Regions from separate parts of the Paraburkholderia sp. RL17-337-BIB-A genome, predicted to be linked through region 2. Evidence: predicted binding sites of a transcription regulator. Region 2 holds the regulator's gene; each other region holds the start of a gene.
The links. Region 2 encodes LexA, which represses DNA repair genes until DNA is damaged. Its sites were predicted from a motif close to ACTGTATNNNNATACAGT; they were not measured.

Region 1: imuA (translesion DNA synthesis-associated protein ImuA) is a predicted target of LexA. The motif match lies at 2,273-2,290, and genes of this name have one in related genera.
Region 3: P0D84_RS28390 (VRR-NUC domain-containing protein) is a predicted target of LexA. The motif match lies at 1,610-1,627, and genes of this name have one in related genera.

Annotation. Positions count from the first base shown of each region.
Region 1 covers NZ_JARESY010000003.1:989,129-993,307, reverse strand. Annotated here, with positions in the region: gene P0D84_RS42740 (error-prone DNA polymerase) at 1-144, opposite strand, end outside; gene P0D84_RS42735 (Y-family DNA polymerase) at 151-1,620, opposite strand; gene imuA (translesion DNA synthesis-associated protein ImuA) at 1,550-2,257, opposite strand; gene P0D84_RS42725 (hypothetical protein) at 3,007-3,225, shown strand; gene P0D84_RS42720 (response regulator) at 3,336-3,689, opposite strand; gene P0D84_RS42715 (GGDEF domain-containing protein) at 4,147-4,179, shown strand, end outside.
Region 2 covers NZ_JARESY010000001.1:2,619,685-2,623,863, reverse strand. Annotated here, with positions in the region: gene P0D84_RS11790 (universal stress protein) at 250-717, shown strand; gene P0D84_RS11785 (DUF2939 domain-containing protein) at 876-1,550, opposite strand; gene P0D84_RS11780 (hypothetical protein) at 1,722-2,066, opposite strand; gene lexA (transcriptional repressor LexA) at 2,212-2,862, opposite strand; gene P0D84_RS11770 (sulfate ABC transporter substrate-binding protein) at 3,179-4,179, shown strand, end outside.
Region 3 covers NZ_JARESY010000002.1:1,668,814-1,672,992, reverse strand. Annotated here, with positions in the region: gene P0D84_RS28390 (VRR-NUC domain-containing protein) at 1-1,594, opposite strand, end outside; gene P0D84_RS28385 (S10 family serine carboxypeptidase-like protein) at 1,711-3,555, opposite strand; gene P0D84_RS28380 (pyridoxal phosphate-dependent aminotransferase) at 3,756-4,179, opposite strand, start outside.

The DNA.
Region 1 (4,179 bases), on a different contig from region 2:
GTCGGTGACGGCCAATGCCGAATAGCCAAGCTGTGTCGCGCGCTCGGAGAGCTCTTCCGCATGAGAAGCGCCATGCAGGAAGCTAAAATTCGAGAGGCAGAAAAGCTCGGCGTACGCCGGCAGGACATTGAAGGTCGCGTCCATGATGCATCAGCCGAACAGGCCGTGGAGGAACCACCGCTGCTCTTCTTCCGCATCGCGGCTGCTAACGCGCTCGCGGTATATCCAGTAGCAACTCTGGTCGTCCGCCTGCGCAACGAAATAGTCGCGCGTCACCAGCTCACCATCAAACCAGCCGGCTTCGATGCGTTCGCCAGGTGACACCATCCGCAGTGGAGAACCATAGAAGGGACGATGCTGACGCATCAACAGCCGTACCGGGCTGTCCAGCATCCAGGTTGGTCGTGGAAGACCCAACGGAAGCGCTTCCTGCTTCGACTTATGCGTTACCGGCACCCAGCGGTTTGCAATTTCAGGGCGATGGTCTGCAGTCGGCGCTGGCCGAAGGACATTCTCTTCTCCGAGTCGCGCAACGAGTAACTCGAGAAGGCGTTCATGGTCTTCCTTTGAGCCGCCGGGCTCCGGGAAGAGCGTGTCGGAAGCTGGCACGGCAGACTCCACTTTTGACGCATCGAGTCGCAGCGCGATAACGGGTGCAGCCAGCTCAATCCGGTGCAACCGCTCCTTGAGTAGCCTGACGAGGTGCTCCTCCTTCCAGGTCGGCTCGCCCAGCGCAATGTCGATGGTTGTCGGCTCGATAGCGTCGCGCCCACGCTCATGTTCAAGCAGCAGCTTGATGGCCGTGACCGCTAATTGCTTGGCGCAAAGCCAGCCGCACAGTTGCACGATGAGTCGATGCGCACCGAACACTGCGCCGTCCGCATGCTCAAGCCGGTCCGGCATTTCGATACGTGCGGAGAAAGTGGGCGGCAGCTCGAGCCAGTCAAACAGTTCGGGCGCGGTGCCGAATGCACGGTCGAGCGAGTCGAGCAGATGTTCACCACATCGACGCTGCAGGCCGGCGCGTGGCAAACGCCTGATGTCAGCAATAGTCTCACAGCCGAGCCCCGAGAACCAATCTCCAAACGGGCGAACCTCGGGAACCGCCATCATCGGCAAAGCGGCCAGCCGTTTCTCGAGCGATGCCAGTTTGAGCACGCGTCGGTTCCCAAACTTTGCGAGTAGCCATCCGCCCTGGCCGGTGGGCGCAGCGCTGATACGCGCGGTCAGCCCGAGTGTCCCCAAGACTGACTTCGCTTCCCGGCACAATGCAAGCAGCCCACCAAAGAGTCGCAGACTCGCGCCGACTTCAACCACGACAGTCGCTTCGTCAAGCAAGGCGACCTCAGGTGAAAACCGCATCAGGGCGATGCCCACCTCCCGCCGTGCCGCGGCCTCCCTGGCCGCATCGCGCTCGTGCATCTCCGTTTCCGGAGACAGTGTCAGTACTCCACCGCGCTTCATCCCGAGGCGCACGCCGGCTGCGCGAGCCGCGTTGTCGGTAATGACCACTTTGTCTTTCTCCAGGACAGCACTTCCGTGCACGGGCTCAGATGACCACTTCGGTCGGAACACCTCGAGTGGCAACTTCGGCAAGTGGACGGCGAGAAAGACGCGCATGTCGGGAAAGCAGTACAGGAGTGGGTTGAAGAGGAATCGACAGAGGCTCTGCGCGGGCGGGCCCTCGTCGTTTCACAATGTGAACGGTCAGACCGTCGGCTGATGGTCTTAAAGCGAGCCGCAAAAGCGCGGGCGAAGAATCCTGAGCGGCGGCCAAAGGCCTGACCATCACGAAAAGCGTCTCGGATGATTGCGCAGCCAAATGGAGGCGTCGAAGCGATGAGGCCTGCGCGTATTGCGTCCAAAAGATGAGCGCGCTGCAACTGCCTGCCCGCAGAATCTGCTCCGCTGACCAGAGCGCATCTGCGGTCTTTTGCGCTTTCACCCGCAGCACCTGTTCAATGGGAAGTCCGATGTAGCTAAGTCCGAGTCCGTCTGGGGTATGCGGCGGCTGCACGAATGCAACGGGTCGATTGCCCGAGCCGCTGAGTGCCGGGCGCAGCAACCGCAATTCGCCCACCCCAGCTTGCTGGACCATCAGGTCGATGAGAGCTCCAACCGGCCAGCCCCCACCGGGAAGTTCAGCAGACAACGCGGGATAGCCGGTCTCAACGACCCGCCCACGGCCGCGCGCGAGCTGAGACGCACGCCACAGGGACGGATGTATCTCTTCGGCAGTAGCGCTAGCAGTAGACATGCGGCATCGAAAAAACCTGTATATTTATACAGTATCGTACACGCAATTCTGAGATAGTGAACTGACACTTTTCATCGGGAGCTGAATCGTGGATGCACGCGTTCGCAAGGTCAGCCATCCGATGCCGGAGGTGGCAACATTCATGTCAGCGATGCGTAATGCTTTCGGGGACGAGTGCGTCGATAATGCGGTCCGGCGCGGCAAAGTTGGTGAGCCGACGTTTTATGCGCGCGAGAATGGATGCACTGTTGGCACAGCAAGTCCGGCGAACGACAATGTCTGGCGCGTCAACGCCGACATACGAGACCGGCATTATTGTCCCGGGTGTGACGGCCGGTGCGTCGGCCAAGCAATTGGTTGCAAAGAGTGGCTGCAACGAACGGCCAGCAAGGAGAAACCGTGAAAAGGATTGGATTGGCGTTACTGGCAGCGACGATGGCGCCGACAGCGTTCGCAACTGGCGGATATTCGGAGATGTGGAATCCACCAGAGGCGCGCACGACCGCACCACACCGCGTCAGTGCCGCACACACGCTGGTAACTCGTCGGCATGTCGCGCCCCATGCAGTGAAAGTGCACGCACGCCGCGCACCGACATCTGCAACCAGGCTCATGGCGAAGCAACACCACATGCAAGAAGTCGTTCCAGCGAACGAGCCTGACATGTCGGACATTCCTCGCCAGATAACTCCCGAGGGAAATGTGCTTCGCGTGAGCTCGCGCGGAGCATCGGTAAAGGTTGGGCGCTGATGGAGTCGGAAAGCTATCGTGGCTACAACGTGTGGGGCCACGCCATCCTTCAGCAGGAAGACATTCTCCAGCCGGAGCGTTATGCGGGAAGCGGGACCATTACTAAGAGCGGTAAGCTAATCGAAGCATCGGGTGTCCTCGGTCATTTCGACAGTGAAGAGGACGCGCAACATGCTGGCTTGGATTGGGCCCGCGCCTGGGTCGACGCGCACGGCTGAGGCCACGGCCTGGTCAGCAAGCTTGCACTCACACTGCTGCATCAGCGGACCTTGTAGGTGCCATATGAGCGATACACGCAGCAATCACCGAATTTCCGGCCTGAGCATCATCACGCGTTCAAAAGGCGTCGTGCCGATGCTAGCAGCACCTCGATGGACACGGGCTTAAGGCAAAACCCATCCCATACTGCTGTGTCGCCGGGCCCCGCATGGTCAGCGCTTGTAAGAATCACAGGAATTCGCGCAAACTCTCGTTCTCGCTTCAGATGGTGGCAGAACTCAACGCCATCCATTATCGGCATCGACCGGTCTGTGATGATGAGGTCGGGCTTCTCTTCGTTAGCGGCAATAAGCCCCTCACGACCATTGCTAGCGGTCACGACTCGATAGCCTTCAAATTGAAGGATGCGTTTCCACGCAGTCACAATGGTGAGTTCGTCATCCACGACAAGAATGGTTTTCATCTTTGCTGGCTGTGAGTTTCTGGGAGGCGTCGGCATGGCATTCGTCAGGCATCCTGCCTGCTAACGGCCCGATAATCCACTTTCATCCTAGGCGAACCAAAGACCACAAGGTGAAACGGCAGGGCCTCTCGGGTAACCGTCTGTAAGTCGCCGTGGACCTCTCAAAAGCTTGGCCCGCACGGCAGGAGCCAGACTGCTGCATCGGAGGGCGCCTGACGTCAACCGCGTGGCCAGAAAGAAGCGTCTTCACCAAAGCGTCGAACATCTGCCGGTCTCTGGCTCGAGCATCGCGTTCAGCGAACGTCAGGACCCGCCGCGACAGCGTGACAGCATCGTCCTTCCGGTGGCTGACTCGGGCCTCGGACAGATGTATCACAACGCGCCGTCTCCCAGGTAGGATGCAATCAGAAAAACGAGGCCCATTCCCGTGGGACCTACTGAGCGAGAGAACAGCACAATGAACCCCACAGGCGCAGTGCCGTTTGGTTTC
Region 2 (4,179 bases):
CCCTGGGGCCCTGAGGCCGCCCATTCTATGGCATCGGCAGCGCAGTGTTGACCGCCGCCGGCTGCGCGGACTGGCGTTTCTTGCGCTGCGACAATAGGTCCATCGATGATTCAAACCCGGCCCAGACTGGCCCACGACGTAGCGCGCACCTGTTTCGGGCGCAGTTAGCGTTTTCCATCCCTTGCAACCTGAATTGCGGCGCACCATGATTGATTCAGACCGCGCCCCTCGCGGGATGGGAGAGAAATCATGGCGAGCTACCAGAAAATCCTGTTGTGCTACGACGGCTCGCGCGAAGGCCGCAAAGCGTTACGTTGCGGCGCTGACCTGGCGTTGGATCTGAAGGCGGAAACGCACTTGTTGTCGGTGGTCGACATGCGCTCGAGCATTGCGCAAAGCGCGGGCCTGCTGACCGACGTGGCGTGCGGAAGCTTCGAAAAAACAGCCCGCGACATTTTGCAGGAAGGGGTGGACTGGCTCACCGAACGCGGCGTGACCGCGCAAGGGCATTTTGCGTTCGGCCATCCAATCGACGAGATCGCCAACCTTGCCAACGAATTGCATGTCGATCTCGTGGTGGTCGGCCACCGTTGCCGCACCGGTCTGTCACGATGGTGGATGGGCGCAGGCAATACGCCGCTGCTTGACCGGGTCTCGTGCAGCATTCTGGTGGCGTGTTCTTCCGCGCAGGAACAGCAGCAAGCGGCGGCTGCCTGACGCAGGTCGGGGCGGAGGGCGTGCGCTGGACTCGACGGGCCACATGGACTGAATTGGCGATGTGACCACCTGGTGCCAGGGCGCTGAACGTTCGCTCGTCTAGGGGCGACCGTTCGGCCAAACGGTGATTCGCTCAAGCAATAGCGCTCGCCAAACGATCACTCGTTCAGGTTGACCGCGTTGAGCTTCCACGTGAACAATCCTTCGCGCCGAAAGATCGCTGAATAACGCGCATCGCCAGCACCATGTTGATAGGTGACGACGAACTCGTTCAGGCTGCGATAGCCCGCGGTTGTCTGCGGCGGTTGCGGTGGCGTTGCACTGTTCTCGCCGCTATGGCCGCTATTGGCCGCACTGTTTACACCATTGCCCGCGGCGGGGGCTGCAGGCACCGATGCAGGCACCGCGGCGTCCGGCGAATTTCCAGCGGCAGGCGGCGCCGGCGGCCGCTCGCCCGGATCGCCGCGCGGCGGTATGCCGTTCAGCAAAGCCGCAACGCCGTCGGGTGTTGCATAAGCATCGACCAGTGGACCGATCAAGGCCACGCCGATCATTGCGCCAATGGCGGCCAACGGATTGCCGCTGCCATGCGCGTCGAGCCGCCGCGATAACAAGCCGGTGACCTGCTGTTTCAGGCTCTCGCGCAAGGCGGGGAAGTCGACGTATTCATTGACGGTTTGCGCATCACGCGCATCCGCCGCGCGTTTGAGGTTATTCAGCGCCATGTAGGGCGACGCGTAACCGAACCCCAATGCGGCGATCACCGCAATCACAATCAATGTGACGATTAGAGGCCGGGTTGCGCTGCGTCTGGTGCGTGTTGAAACTGCCATCGAGTGGGATTCTCCGTCAGGTGTGATCTAACGTGGACCGCGGCCACGCGAAAACGATCCCAGACGATGTGCTGTGGAGGCGGTACGGCAGCCGAAAAAACTTCGCGCCGCATAGCTGCATATCCGCGCGCCGCACAACGGCATTGGAGCGGAGGGCTCGCCCAGTGCTGCTCATGCCTCGAACACCGCGCCGTGCACATTGGCCTCGTCGGCGATACAGCGATCGATCATGCGGCATACGGCGTCGACCGTGCCGACCATGATCAGCCGCGACGGCCCGTGATAGACCCGTACCGGCGCGCGACGCGCCGGTTCAGCCGTATTCAGCCCTGAATTCAACGACACGCGAGCAAATGCAGGCAACGAGGACGGCAAGCTCGATCCGCTGGCGGGCGCGTCGAACAGCGACGGAGCACTGGCCGAGGACGGCTCGATCAGTGAGCAGGGCACCAGCTTGCGCAAATGGCGCAAACGACCGAACTGGCGAAAAGGCAGCAGGCGGGCAAGGCGTTCCATGAGTCTCTCCAGGCGATTCAACGTTGGGGCAGCGTTCGGGCAGCTTTGAGGCAGTTTCGAGGGTGGCAAGGGCGGCTGGGGGCCGCTTTGAGGCAGCCCTCAGGCAGCTTTTGAGCCAGCTTCGGGGCGGCGCAGGAGCGAGTGGTTAGAACTCGCCCGGACGGATCAGCCCGACGGCGATACCTTCGAGCGCGAATTCCGCACTGCCGGTTTCAACGAAGATGTTGTCGTAATCGGGGTTCTCGGCAATCAGCTCGATACCGTTCGGCCGACGCTTCAACCGCTTGACCGTCACGTCGTCGCCAAGGCGCGCGATGATGATCTGGCCGTCTTTGGCTTCGGTTTTTTTCTGCACCGCGAGCAAGTCACCGTCGAAGATGCCCGCGTCGCGCATGGACAGTCCGCGCACCTTCAGCAGGTAGTCCGGCTTGCTCGAGAACAGCGCCGGGTCGCACGCGTAGTGCTGCGAGATATGTTCCTGCGCGAGGATCGGGCTACCCGCGGCCACGCGGCCGATCAGCGGCAACGACAGTTGCATGATGCTGGCGTGCGGCAGCGTGAACTGGTACGGCGAATCTTCCGCGCCCGTTAGCAGGCGAATGCCGCGCGATGCGCCGGCCGCGAGTTCGATCACACCCTTGCGAGCCAGCGCCCGCAAATGTTCTTCTGCCGAATTGGCCGAGCTGAAACCCAGCTCTGCGGCGATCTCCGCGCGGGTGGGCGGAAAGCCGGTGCGTTCGATGGCCCGGCGGACCAGATCGAAAACCTGCTGCTGTCGTGCGGTGAGTTTGGTCATGGGGCTACTGTATGGATGAACAGGTGACTGTATTTTTATACAGTATTCCGCGCAATTCAAGCTTTACTTTAAGTTCGTGACGCAGGGTGGCGTTCGAGCGTCGGATTCCGACGTCTAAACAGCCGTTTTCGTGCCGCAACGCCTTATCCAGCCGTCATTACCACTTTTGCGTATTAAAGAATGAGGAAACATTATTTTTAATGATGAAAGCCCTTCGATAGACTGGGCTCCGAGTTGGCGCTCATGTGCACGTGACCGCGACGCAAAACAACACCACACGCTGTTTCAGCGGACCACCACGCGGAGAAAGTTGGCAATGAATCATCAAGGCACGGGGCTGGCAGGCAAGACCAAAAAACTCATCGCGGCGCTCGCATTCGGCGCGGCAGCGGCGCTCGGCGTCATGGCGCAGGCACATGCAGCCGACACGACGCTGCTGAACGTGTCGTACGACCCGACGCGCGAACTGTATCAGGACGTCAACCAGGCATTCGGCAAGGAATGGAAGGCGAAGACCGGCGAGACGATCACCTTCAAGCAGTCGCACGGCGGCTCGGGCGCGCAAGCCCGCTCGGTGCTGGACGGTCTGCAGGCGGACGTGGTGACGCTGGCGCTCGCCTACGACATCGACGCATTGGCTAGCAAGGGTCTGGTCGACAAGGGCTGGCAAAAGCGCTTGCCGGATAACGCCTCGCCGTACACGTCGACAATTGTGTTTCTGGTGCGCAAGGGCAACCCGAAGCACATCAAGGACTGGGACGATCTGATCAAGCCGGGTGTGTCGATCGTCACGCCGAATCCGAAGACCTCGGGCGGCGCGCGCTGGAACTACCTGGCCGCATGGGCCTATGCTGAACATCTGCCGGGCGGCAACGACCAGAAGGCCAAGGACTTCGTCGGCAAGCTCTACAAGAACGCCGGCGTGCTGGATTCGGGCGCGCGTGGCGCGACCACCAGCTTCGTGCAACGCGGTATCGGCGACGTGTTGATTGCGTGGGAAAACGAAGCGTTCCTCTCGCTGAAGGAATTTGGTCCGGACAAGTTTGAAATCGTCGTGCCGTCGGTGAGTATTCTGGCCGAGCCGCCGGTTGCGGTGGTGGACAAGGTGGTCGACAGGCACGGCACGCGCAAGGTGGCCGAAGCGTATCTGAACTTCCTGTACAGCGAGCAGGGTCAGGAAATCGCCGCGCGGAACTTCTACCGTCCGCGTTCGAACAAGGTACCGGCTGAGCTGACGGCCAAGTTTCCGAAGCTGAAGCTGTACACGATTGACGATTCGTTCGGCGGCTGGGCGAACGCGCAGAAGACGCACTTTGC
Region 3 (4,179 bases), on a different contig from region 2:
CGCGCAGCAAGCGCTCGAACCAGAGTTTCAGATGCGCGGCGGGCAGGCAATCGAGCGCCAATGCGACCAGTTCCGGCGTCAGCAAGCCCCAGAATACAAACGGCGATTGCAGACCCGCCTTGCTTTGCAGATGCCGCAGAATCGGCTCGCGATAGGCACCGCTGTCGATTTGCGCGAGACACGCCGCGAATTGTCCGGCGCGACGCGCATGAAAATCCGCTGCATGCAGATCGGCCGGCCCGCGCTGGAACGGATGGAAAAACGCGCCGGGCAGCGCCGCGAACACCGGCTCCCAGCACAGCAAACCGAACAGCGAATTGATCAACGCGTTTTCGACGTAATGAACCGGCGCCGAGTCGCACGTCAAATGATCGCGTGCGACGTATTCGACCGATTGCGGCGTCTGGGGCCTCGGCAGCACCAGCGTGCTGCGCTCGACCGGCCGGGCGGCAGGCACACGCGCCACCCGCACTCCACGCTTGCGCTGCAAACGAGGCAGCATGCGGGCGACGCGCTGCGCTTCCTCTTCGCTTTCCGGCGTGGCGGCGGCTTGCGAAGCGAGGGCGAAGGCTTCGTCGAAGCGCTCGCTGCGCTCCAGCACCCGCAAACGCCGATGGCGCGCGCCGGGCCACGCACAACGCTCATAGACGGCAAGTGCGGCGGGCCAGTTCTGTCGACGCTCGCAATGCTGGCCAATACGAAACAGCAGTTTCGCGCGACGCGTTTCGAGCCAGGGGTTCGAAATTTCGATCGCGGCGATCACGGCGATGAGCTCGTCGATCGCCTCGGCTTCCGGCTCGCCTGTGGGCAGCCATTCGAGCGCTTCGCGGCACGCATGCAACGCAAGGTACACGTCGACGTCCGCCCGTTGCTGGAATGCGCGCGACGATGCAGCAAAAGCCACCTTTTCGTACTGGAACACGCCGAGATCGGCAAGCACGAACTCCGACCAGTCTTGCTGCAGATTGCCGAAGAACATCAGACGCAGACGCTCGCAAAGCGGTGCGATCGCGACGTGGAAGACGCGATCGGTGGTTTGGCTGTGCCATGTGGACAGGGGAAACGCGGCGGCGCCTCGTTCTTTGCCTTCGTCTACGCTTTTGTCTTCGCTTTTGTCTACGCTTTTGCCTTCGCTTTCGCTTTCACCTTCGCTTTCGTCTTCGTAAAACGGTCGCAGTGCTTCCAGCAGATCGGGCTTGCGCAAGCCCTTCGCACCGGGGATCAACGCGATGGTGTCCGCAAAGATCAGCAGCAGCTCGGGACGCGTGGTGAGTGCGAACAGCTCGTCGAGCGTCAGAGCCGGTTCGGCGTCGACCCAGCCGAGCGCAGTCAGCGGCGCAGCCACCTGCAAGGGGCAACCGATCTCGTCGTAAGAAAGACGGCTGGCGCGGAATAGCGTGCCTTTGCGCATCAGCATGCGAACCAGCAACGCGCGCGAATGCTGCGGCAAAGCGGCGAAATCGCGCAGGAAGCCATGTTCGTGCGCGTCCAGCAGATCGTCGTAACGCTCGGCGAGCCACGCCAGCGCACGCTCGAAGTTCAGCAGGTAATAAGGGGCATCAGAGCGGATGTCTGACGAAGCGTCTGTCGCCACGGAGCTTTCACGAAACCTGTATGTTTATACAGTGATGATATCAAAATCCGTGGCTACATCGACCGGTTCGCCAGCAATCTCGCATGTGAATGTAATCGTGGCGCCCGCTGTCGGCTTCATAAGCCCCCACCCGCCGCATAAAAGCTCGCCAGATCCCGCCTGAGCGCATGCAACGCGGCATCGTCGAGATAGATCATGTGACCGGTCGGGTAGTACGCGATTCGCACGTTGGCGCGCAGCGGCGCGTCAAGCCCCAGATGCGCGAGCGCGTACTCGGTTGCATAGAACGGCGTGGCGAGGTCGAAATAGCCGTTCAACGACATCACGCGCAGTTGCGGATTCTGCCGCATCGCTTCGGCGAGGTCGCCTGCCGCATAGGGCACGCTCTGATGTTCACCCGACCACTCGCGATGCTTCCAGTCCCACTGCGTCAACGCTGCGTCGTTGAAGACGCGATAGCGGTCAGTGGGGATGAAGTGCAGGTCTTGCGCGAAGTGCTGATGGAGCGCGGCGTCGAAAGCGCTCGACACGCTGCTCACCGACGCATCGAAATCCGGACGCTCTGACACGCCGTCATAGTCGATCCCTTCAAAACGTGCATCGTATCGGCCGATGCTGCGCGACTGGTCGCGCAGCAATTGACTGCGAAAGCGCGATGGATAGAGACGCAGCCGGCTTCGCTTCACGTAATCGACGTCGAGCCCGGTGAACCGCGCAATGCGCGCGGCGATCTCGTCGCGCTGCGCGTCAGGTAATGCGTCGCCCAGCGCGAGCGCTTGCGCATAGGGCCCTCGTGCGAACGCGCGGGCTTCGTCGAGAAAGGCCGGCAGACTGGTGGGCTTCGGCACGATCTTGTCGTGGTACCAGGCAATGGCCGCGAAGCTCGGCAAGTAGCTTTCGCTTTTGAAATCGGAGCCCGATGAAAACGCCGCGGAATCGAGTACGGACGACATCAGGATCACGCCGTTAAGCGCGATATTGTTTTGCCCCAGCTGATACGCGAGCATCGCGGCGCGCGCGGTGCCGTACGATTCACCGAGCAGATACTTCGGCGAATTCCAGCGCTGGTTCACCGTCAGATAGCGATCGATGAATTGCGAAAACGCGTCGAGATCCTTGTCGACGCCCCAGAAGTCTTTGCCGGTGCCATGCCCGACGACCTTCGACAGGCCCGTGCCGACGGCATCGATAAAGACCAGATCGGTGGAACCGAGCAGGCTGTCGGGGTTGTCGTCCAGCACATAAGGCGCGGGCGGCGTGATCGCGGGACTCGCCGTGCGCGCCCGCTTCGGCCCGAACGAGCCGATCATCAGGAACACACTGCCAGCCCCCGGTCCGCCGTTAAAGAGGAACGTGACGGGGCGCGTCGCGGGCGCCTTGGTGGCGACCGTGTAGGCGACATAGAAAACGCTCGCATTGGCCTGGCCGGTTCTATCATGCAGCAGCAGGTTGCCGGCAGTCGCCGTGTAATCGATCTTGCGGCCGTCGAGCCGGATCGAATGCTGGGTCACCGCGGCGCTTTCCGGCGGCACGGGGATCGCCGCCGCCTCGGGTTTGGTGTTGTGCTGTGGGTTGTCTTGCGCATCGTTCTGGCCGGCCGCGGAAACCTGTGACGCACGGCCGGTACGCGATGGATTCGCACGGGGCTGCTTGACTGGTTGACGGTTTGTATCGACGGCTTGGCCGGAAGTCTCTGCCTGAGGGTCGGACACGCCGGGCATGGCGGGCATGTCGGCCACTGCGGGCATGTCGGGCATGGCGGGCACACTTACCGGGCTGGCCGGCGACGCGGCTGTTTCCGTGCGGCCAGTTGCGGCGGATGAATCGTCCACTTCGGCTGCCGCGCACATCTGACTGAACGCGGCGAGAACGGCGAAGACGAGAGCCATCGCCACCAGCGCGGCCGCTATGGATCCTGCTGCCAGTGATTGACGCAACGAAAGATAGAAGCGAAGGGCCATGTCGTTTCCGGCTGCGAGTCGATATGCGTCGATGTTGCGTCGCGGTGTTGCGTCGCGCTGTTGCGTCGATATGGCGGTTGCCCATACTAAGACGAACTCGGCGAACGATTCTTGACGCAAGCATCGAAGCCGTCAATCGAAAACTGGCCGCGATTCAGGCGCCTTGCTTTCGCCTGGCTTTCGCCCGCCTACACCCTCGTTCACGCCCGCAATCCGCCGACGAACGCGGCAATCCGTTCGCAAGCGTCGATCAGGCTGGCTTCCTCGACCACGAACCCCAGCCGCACGAAACCATTCGCGGTCTCGCCGAAGGCGCTGGCGTCGAGCAGCGACACGCCTTGGGCGCGAAACAGTTGCCAGGTGAAATCGACCGTGTCGAGGCCCGTGCCGCTGACGTCGACCATCATGAACATGCCCGCTTCGGGCAGCAGGCAACGCAAGCCCGGTACACGATGCAAGCGCTCGAACACCACGTCGCGGCGGCGCCGGTATATTTCGCGCATCTCGGCGACGACCTGCGCCTTGTTCTGCAAGGCTGTCAACGCTGCCTGCTGGATAAAGCCCGGCAAACCATAGTGCATGGCCAGCGCGAGCCGCCCCATATGCTCGATCAGCGTGGCAGGT